2 regions of the Idiomarina sp. D18 genome follow, and region 2 is predicted to be linked to the other one. Evidence: predicted binding sites of a transcription regulator. Region 2 holds the regulator's gene; the other holds the start of a gene.
The links. The regulator sigma-54, encoded in region 2, starts transcription at its own class of promoters, with help from an activator protein. The targets are predictions, from matches to a motif close to GTTGGCACGNNNNTNGNNT.

Region 1 (3,395 bases), 710 kb from region 2:
CAACTCAGCGTCAAGCTGCACCGAGCCAGTACTTTGATACTACGTTTGACTACTTGATGGGCAAACACGACGATTGGCAACATATCGGCGTACAGGGCTTACATGATTGTGCTGCTCGTTTAATGAATCTGCCCGAATTGGCAACCGCGATTACTGAGCATTACACAAACTATGCGCCCACGGTACAACGTTATTTAGCGGAGGCGCTAGAACAACACTCAATACCCGCAAAGTTGCGCGACTTCTATCTGAACGAGTTGACCGAAGCGAATGAGACACGTGCGTTATACGCTCTGCGGTCGTTAGCGAGCATGAGCAACGATAAACGTGTGCAAAAAGCAGTAATGACCCTATTAAAGCAGCCAATCGACGCCAATATATTAACGGTCGTGGGCGCTCGTTTATGGCCCACACTACAAAATGAAGAGCTACTCCGATTGTACCTTGATCGCATTGCTGAGCTTCAACAGACATGGTTTCAGGCGTTATTCGAGGACGCTGTTTCACTGCCAGAATTGCGCCCTTTAGTACTGCGTAAAATAGCCCAAAATGATATTTCTATCGAGGTCAAGCAGCAGCTCCTAAAACTTAAGACGCAACAAGCCTCATGATCACTCTATTTGATGTACTATTATTCTTACTATTGTTGTGTGTAATTTGGTTGTTCTGGCAACACCGACGTCAAACGGAGCATGCCTACCAACACGCGCTTTGGTATTGCAAGCAACAGAGACTGCAAATGCTAGATTTAGAGAAAGTCAGCACGCGTTGGTCTTTTAAAGGTCGTCATCCGGGCTGGCGAAGCCGCTTTGTGATGGGCTTTAGTAGTGACGGCACTTCACGTTATGAAGGCACGTTAACCTTGCATAATAGTCAGTTAATTGCCGTCGATCTCCCGCCTTTTCGTGAACCCAACTAATCGACGTTCAGAGTGAGCAGTGCGCCGGGTACGTCATGAACGTCAACAGCGTGCTGCTGCGTAAAGCCACAACGGTTGAAAAACGTTTGTTGTTGCTGATCAGAAGTAAATACCGCCAACTGTTTAACGCCACCGCGTTCAACACTCTCCTGTAACGCTGCTTGGCACAGTAACTGCCCAATACCTTGGTTTTGATACTGTTCGGCGACACCAATGAAAGAAATCAGATAGCAGGGTTGATCTTTGAGTAATGACTTTATTTGGCGCTCTTTATCAAGTACGTAACGCGTACTTACCCAACCTGCTGTCAATAACATCGAAATGTACCAGTTCCATCGGCTGGTAGGTCCGAATTGATGTTCAACCTTTGATAGACATACGACACCTAACAGCGCTTCATCATGCATCGCCGCGATAATGGGTTGCCCATTGTCCCACTGAGCAATCAATTCCTCGCGTATCGCTGCGCGTAAACGCTTTTCATAGTCCGCTTTGTCGGCTTGAAAGATACGCTGCATAAGCGCATCATTTTGGTAGGTTTGAAACAATAAGGACGCTACGCTATTGAGCTGACATACGTCCAGCTCTACAAGCTCAACGTCCTGTGTTGATACGGCAACTTCGGTTGGCATAGCAACTCTCCTATTACATAGTACGCTATCACCAACCTACTCTGATTACATCACCTTGTCGAGTGCCAATTGGCCGGTCCCAATCATTGACCCATTCTTAAATACAATCGGGGTACACTCATCTTTAGTGGTCATACCGTCTGCGTGAACACGTTGCGTCCGGTAAAAAAGCACTTGATACTGGTCGCCATCCTCGGTCCATCGTTCAGTAAAATCAGGTGTGCCGAGCTTATTACGGACAGACTCAAAATCAGCATTTAAATTTAATTGAGCAATTGTCTGACGATTGCCCCGCTCGTCGTGAATTTGATCATACTGTGGATCGTCTTTATCCCAGCTAGGCTCACTCACAACAATACATCCCGACAGTGAGAGCGTCATCATTCCCGCAAGTCCAGTCAATGCAAGCTTTCTGAATTCCATCTTCAATCTCCGATTTTTAGTTATTTTAAGAATTGTGCTCATTTCGCGCACTCACGACAAATTAAGCAAAAATCGCACCAAAATAATAACCCGTTGTTTTTAATGCATTTAATGATGTCTCACTTTACTTTAAGCTCGCATTGCTTAGTCATTTTCACCACTATGTGGCTGACATTGCAATAAAAATGTAGCGAGATCGACCGCTAAGGTTTGGTGCTGTAGCTTCCCTAACCACTCAAGTGCGACCTCTCCTGTGGAGTTATCTATCGAGACCAAGCAATCATCATGTTCATGTAAAATACCGATAAAAATCGTGATAGGCTGCTTCAACTTGCGCTTCATCAAAATGTGCCCCGTCAGATTTTGCAGCAGCCGTTCAGCATCCTCTTGGCATTGCGGCATCAACAATTCAAAGCCCATTGACGGGGTTGTCTCACCAGTTGCAAAAGCGAGACTGAGATCACCGCTGAACCAATCGCCAAATAATCGTTTTACACTGTCATGAAACCGCATGTCTAATGCTGACTCTAACGTACTAAAGTCTTGCACTTCATCACGCTTTACAGGCCGCCAAATAACCTGCTCTTCACCTATTCGTTGCTGATAGATCTTAGCATCCCACTCTTCAACCCATTCGGTTTTGGGTTCAGGGATCACTTCGAGGTAGCGCTCTAACAAAACGCTAACGGCGTGTTCAGTTGATACGGAGTTCATCTGGTGCATTTCCTTTTATCAGCGTAAAATAGATTTAACTAATTTAGTTTACCATGGAGCGCATCAATGCAAAAAAACGACCCACTCGCTCACCTAAACTTGGGTAAAGCCACTGATTACCCAACCACATACGACCCGAGTCAGTTGCATGCTGTAGCTCGCGAACTTAATCGCACCCCCATTGGGATAACTCAAAAACTACCGTTTGATGGTCAAGACGACTGGACGGGATATGAGGTCTCATGGCTGAATAATAGAGGCTTACCGCAAGTCGCTATTGCTGAATTTTCTGTGCCCTGTGATAGCCCTCATTTAATTGAATCAAAGTCATTTAAACTCTATTTAAATAGCTTTAACGAGAGTCGGTTCGAAGACTGGCAAACTGTTGCGGATATCATGCAGCACGATTTGTCGACCTGCGCCGGTGCTAATGTCTTAGTCAGCTTAAGTTCTTTAGATGAATTAAGTGGCACGCCGATAAGTGGCTTACCAGGGGCGTGTATTGACGAACAAGATATTGAAGTAAGCACCTACGATTACCAACCGGACCTATTAACAGTCGATAGCTCGATCATTGAATCAATTTCAGTGCATAGCCACTTACTTAAATCAAACTGCCTAATTACTAATCAACCTGATTGGGGATCAGTTTACATACATGGCGTTGGACCACGTCTCGATCGCGCAAGCTTACTACGCTATCTGAT
Region 2 (3,395 bases):
AAAATCAATGGATTCGAGCAGCTCTTGAGAGTCTTCGGGCAGATTACGTACATCGATACTTATCGCGACGCGGTCATACTGCGCTATGACGGAATGCACAAGTGTGGACAGTAAAGCGATCGGCAAATTGTCGACACAATAAAAACCTAAATCTTCGAGTACCCTAAGGGCAATGGTTTTTCCCGAGCCGGAGCGTCCACTAACTATGATAAGTTGCATTCAGGTGCCTGATCCTCGCTGACAAAAATCGTATAAAGTTCGCGATCACTGTGTGCATCGCGCAATGAACGTGTGCACTCTTTATTGTTCATTCGCTTCGCTACGGTCGCGAGCGTATTTAAGTGATTTTCATGTTCCGATTCTGGTACAAGCAACGCAAACACGATATCAACGGGTTGGTTATCAATGGCATCGAATTCAATCGGTTGATCCAATGTCATAAGCACTGCTACTGGCTGGGTTGCATTCGCCAAGCGACCGTGAGGTATTGCAATCCCTAACCCTATACCCGTGCTACCGAGGCGTTCGCGATTAATTAGACTCTCAAAAATGTCATGTTTAGTAATTCCCACAAGTTTAGGAGCTGCGATGGCGCTGATAGTTTCTAACAAACGCTTTTTGCTTGCACCCTCGACTGCACATTTGGTGCAGTCGGGGCTCAAAAGATCGGACAATTGCATGATTTAGTGTTTTTTCAACTTTTCTTTGTGTTTAATCACTTGGCGATCGAGCTTGTTAATAAGCCCATCGATTGCCGCGTACATATCTTCGTGTTCTGCATCGGCGAAAATCTCTCCGCCATTGACGTGAAGCGTAGCTTCCGCTTTTTGAATCGTTTTTTCAACATTTAGGATGACGTGAACGTTGTTTATGTGGTCAAAGTGGCGCTCTAGTTTGGCAAATTTTGTATCCACGTATTCACGCAACGCGTCGGTAATATCAATGTGATGACCTGTTAGGTTGATTTGCATAACGTCTTCCTTCTACGGTTGAACAATATTAAAGCAGACTCTTCCGCTGGCTTGAAGAGGGAATATTGAGCGATTCGCGATATTTCGCGATCGTTCTCCTAGCTACTTGGATTCCCTGATCTGCGATGAGTTCAGCAATTTTGTTGTCGCTTAATGGTTTTGCGCGGTTCTCCGCGGCAACCAATTTTTTGATTAGCGCTCTTATAGCGGTACTTGAACACTCACCTCCTGTTTCGGTACTCACATGACTGGAAAAGAAGTACTTGAGTTCAAAGATGCCGCGGGGACAATGAAGGTATTTCTGAGTTGTAACGCGCGAAATCGTACTTTCGTGCATATCTACGGCTTCTGCGACATCATTCAGAACCATCGGCTTCATTGCCTCCTCACCATGCTCAAAAAAGCCTTGTTGGCGTTGAACGATACAATGTGCAACTTTAAGTAGCGTGTCGTTTCGACTCTCTAAGCTTTTTATAAACCAGCGTGCTTCCTGTGTGTGCTGCTTTATATACTGAGAGTCTGCACTTGATTTTGCCTGCCGACTCAGTGCTGCATATTCTTCGTTCACTCTTAATTTAGGTACGCTATCTGGATTTAATTCGACCACCCAACGACCATTCTTTTTAACCACGGAGATATCAGGGATAACGTATTCAGTTGGCTTTTGGTCGATTACATCTCCGGGATAAGGATTCAAGGTTTGAATCAACCGTAATGTACTTTTTAGTTCGGCCTCATCTATTCTTAGCTTGCGTTGCAGACCTTTGTAATCCCTTGCACCCATAAGTTCCATGTAATCGTTAATCAGGGTCAATGCCAGATTTTTATGGGGTGTTTCATCATTTAGTTGTTGTAATTGAATACTCAAACATTCTTGGATCGTGCGCGCCCCAACGCCGACCGGGTCAAAGCGCTGAATTCGCTTTAGCACCATAGCGACTTCTTCGACGTCAACCTCGGGGAGTGCAATGGCCTCAACGAGCTCTGTAACATCGGTCGTGAGATAACCGCGCTCATCGATAGACTCAATAATCGCGGTGGCGATAGCCGCATCCTCGTCGGTAAAGTGAGATAGCTGCATTTGCCATAACAGATGGTCATGCAGGGAGTCGTTGGTTTCGCCTTGGTAAACATCATGTTCACCATCAAATGACTGGCTAGAGCTTAAGCTGCTGGAGGGCGTGGTTGAGGTATAGGTATCGTCCCAAGTGCTGTCTAATGGTAAATCGTCAGGCAGAGATTGCTCGTTCAGCGCATCAGACGTTTCTTTTTGGCTATCGTCATTTTTAGCTTGTTGAGAAGACTCTTGAGGCGCGTCGTCGGCCTCGTTCTCTACCTCAAGTAAGGGGTTACTATCTAAGGCTTCTTGAATCTCAGCTTGTAGATCGAGCGATGAGAGTTGCAACAACCGAATGGCTTGTTGTAATTGTGGGGTCATCGTCAATTGTTGACCCATTTTTAGTTGCAAACTTTGTTTCATCTGATTATCCCGGCCTCACTTGTGCTCCGTTACAAGGTGAACTGCTCACCGAGGTAGACATCTTTAACCTGTTGGTTTGACAATACGCTATTTGCATCACCGCTGGCAATCAGTTCCCCGTGACTAACGATATAAGCATGCTCGCATACTGACAACGTTTCGCGCACGTTATGGTCGGTAATCAACACGCCTATGCCACGGTGCTTGAGGTGTTCGATAATTTTTTTGATATCCAAGACTGAAATGGGGTCAACACCTGCAAACGGCTCATCAAGCAATATGAACGTCGGATCAGCGGCAAGCGCTCGAGCAATTTCAACCCGTCGCCGTTCACCCCCCGATAAGCTCATGCCTAAACTGTTAACAATATGCCCGATATTGAACTCTTCTAATAAAGCGTCGAGCTTTTCTTCTCGTTCTATCGTTGTAAGCGATTTGCGAGTTTCGAGGATAGCCATTAAATTATCGCGCACTGTCATTTTGCGAAAAATAGACGACTCCTGTGGTAAATACCCAATGCCTCGTCGAGCGCGTTCGTGCATAGGAAGCAACGTTAAATCATGTTGGTCTAGCTTAATACTGCCTTTATCAGAATTCACTAAGCCAACAATCATATAGAAGGTGGTTGTTTTACCCGCACCGTTAGGTCCTAATAAGCCGATCACTTGCCCTTGACTTACTTCCAAGCTGACATCTTTAACGACTTGGCGTCGGTTATATGATTTAGCGAGGTGCTCGACAGATAATTTCGCCATTTATCATTGCTCTTTTTGCTGTTGTTCGGTTTCAGGCTGCTCTTTCTCAGACTGCTTGTTGGGGTTAAAAATGGTGGTTACGCGTTCGCCCGACTCTTTTGAACCGCGCGCTGAAACGTGCTGGTTTGTCAGGTCATAAACGATAGTGTCGCCGCGCGATAAACTACTGCCTTGCGTGATCTGTGCGTT

Region 1: a site for sigma-54 is predicted at 2,038-2,056, ahead of AC3AP5_RS06870 (DUF3192 domain-containing protein). Genes of this name have one in related genera too.

Annotation. Positions count from the first base shown of each region.
Region 1 covers NZ_CM173240.1:1,419,733-1,423,127, forward strand. Annotated here, with positions in the region: gene AC3AP5_RS06855 (DUF3549 family protein) at 1-611, shown strand, start outside; gene AC3AP5_RS06860 (DUF3301 domain-containing protein) at 608-919, shown strand; gene AC3AP5_RS06865 (GNAT family N-acetyltransferase) at 916-1,551, opposite strand; gene AC3AP5_RS06870 (DUF3192 domain-containing protein) at 1,597-1,974, opposite strand; gene AC3AP5_RS06875 (SecY-interacting protein Syd) at 2,119-2,688, opposite strand; gene queF (NADPH-dependent 7-cyano-7-deazaguanine reductase QueF) at 2,755-3,395, shown strand, end outside.
Region 2 covers NZ_CM173240.1:2,125,104-2,128,498, reverse strand. Annotated here, with positions in the region: gene rapZ (RNase adapter RapZ) at 1-219, opposite strand, end outside; gene ptsN (PTS IIA-like nitrogen regulatory protein PtsN) at 204-680, opposite strand; gene hpf (ribosome hibernation promoting factor) at 684-971, opposite strand; gene AC3AP5_RS10270 (RNA polymerase factor sigma-54) at 1,000-2,451, opposite strand; gene lptB (LPS export ABC transporter ATP-binding protein) at 2,481-3,206, opposite strand; gene lptA (lipopolysaccharide transport periplasmic protein LptA) at 3,210-3,395, opposite strand, start outside.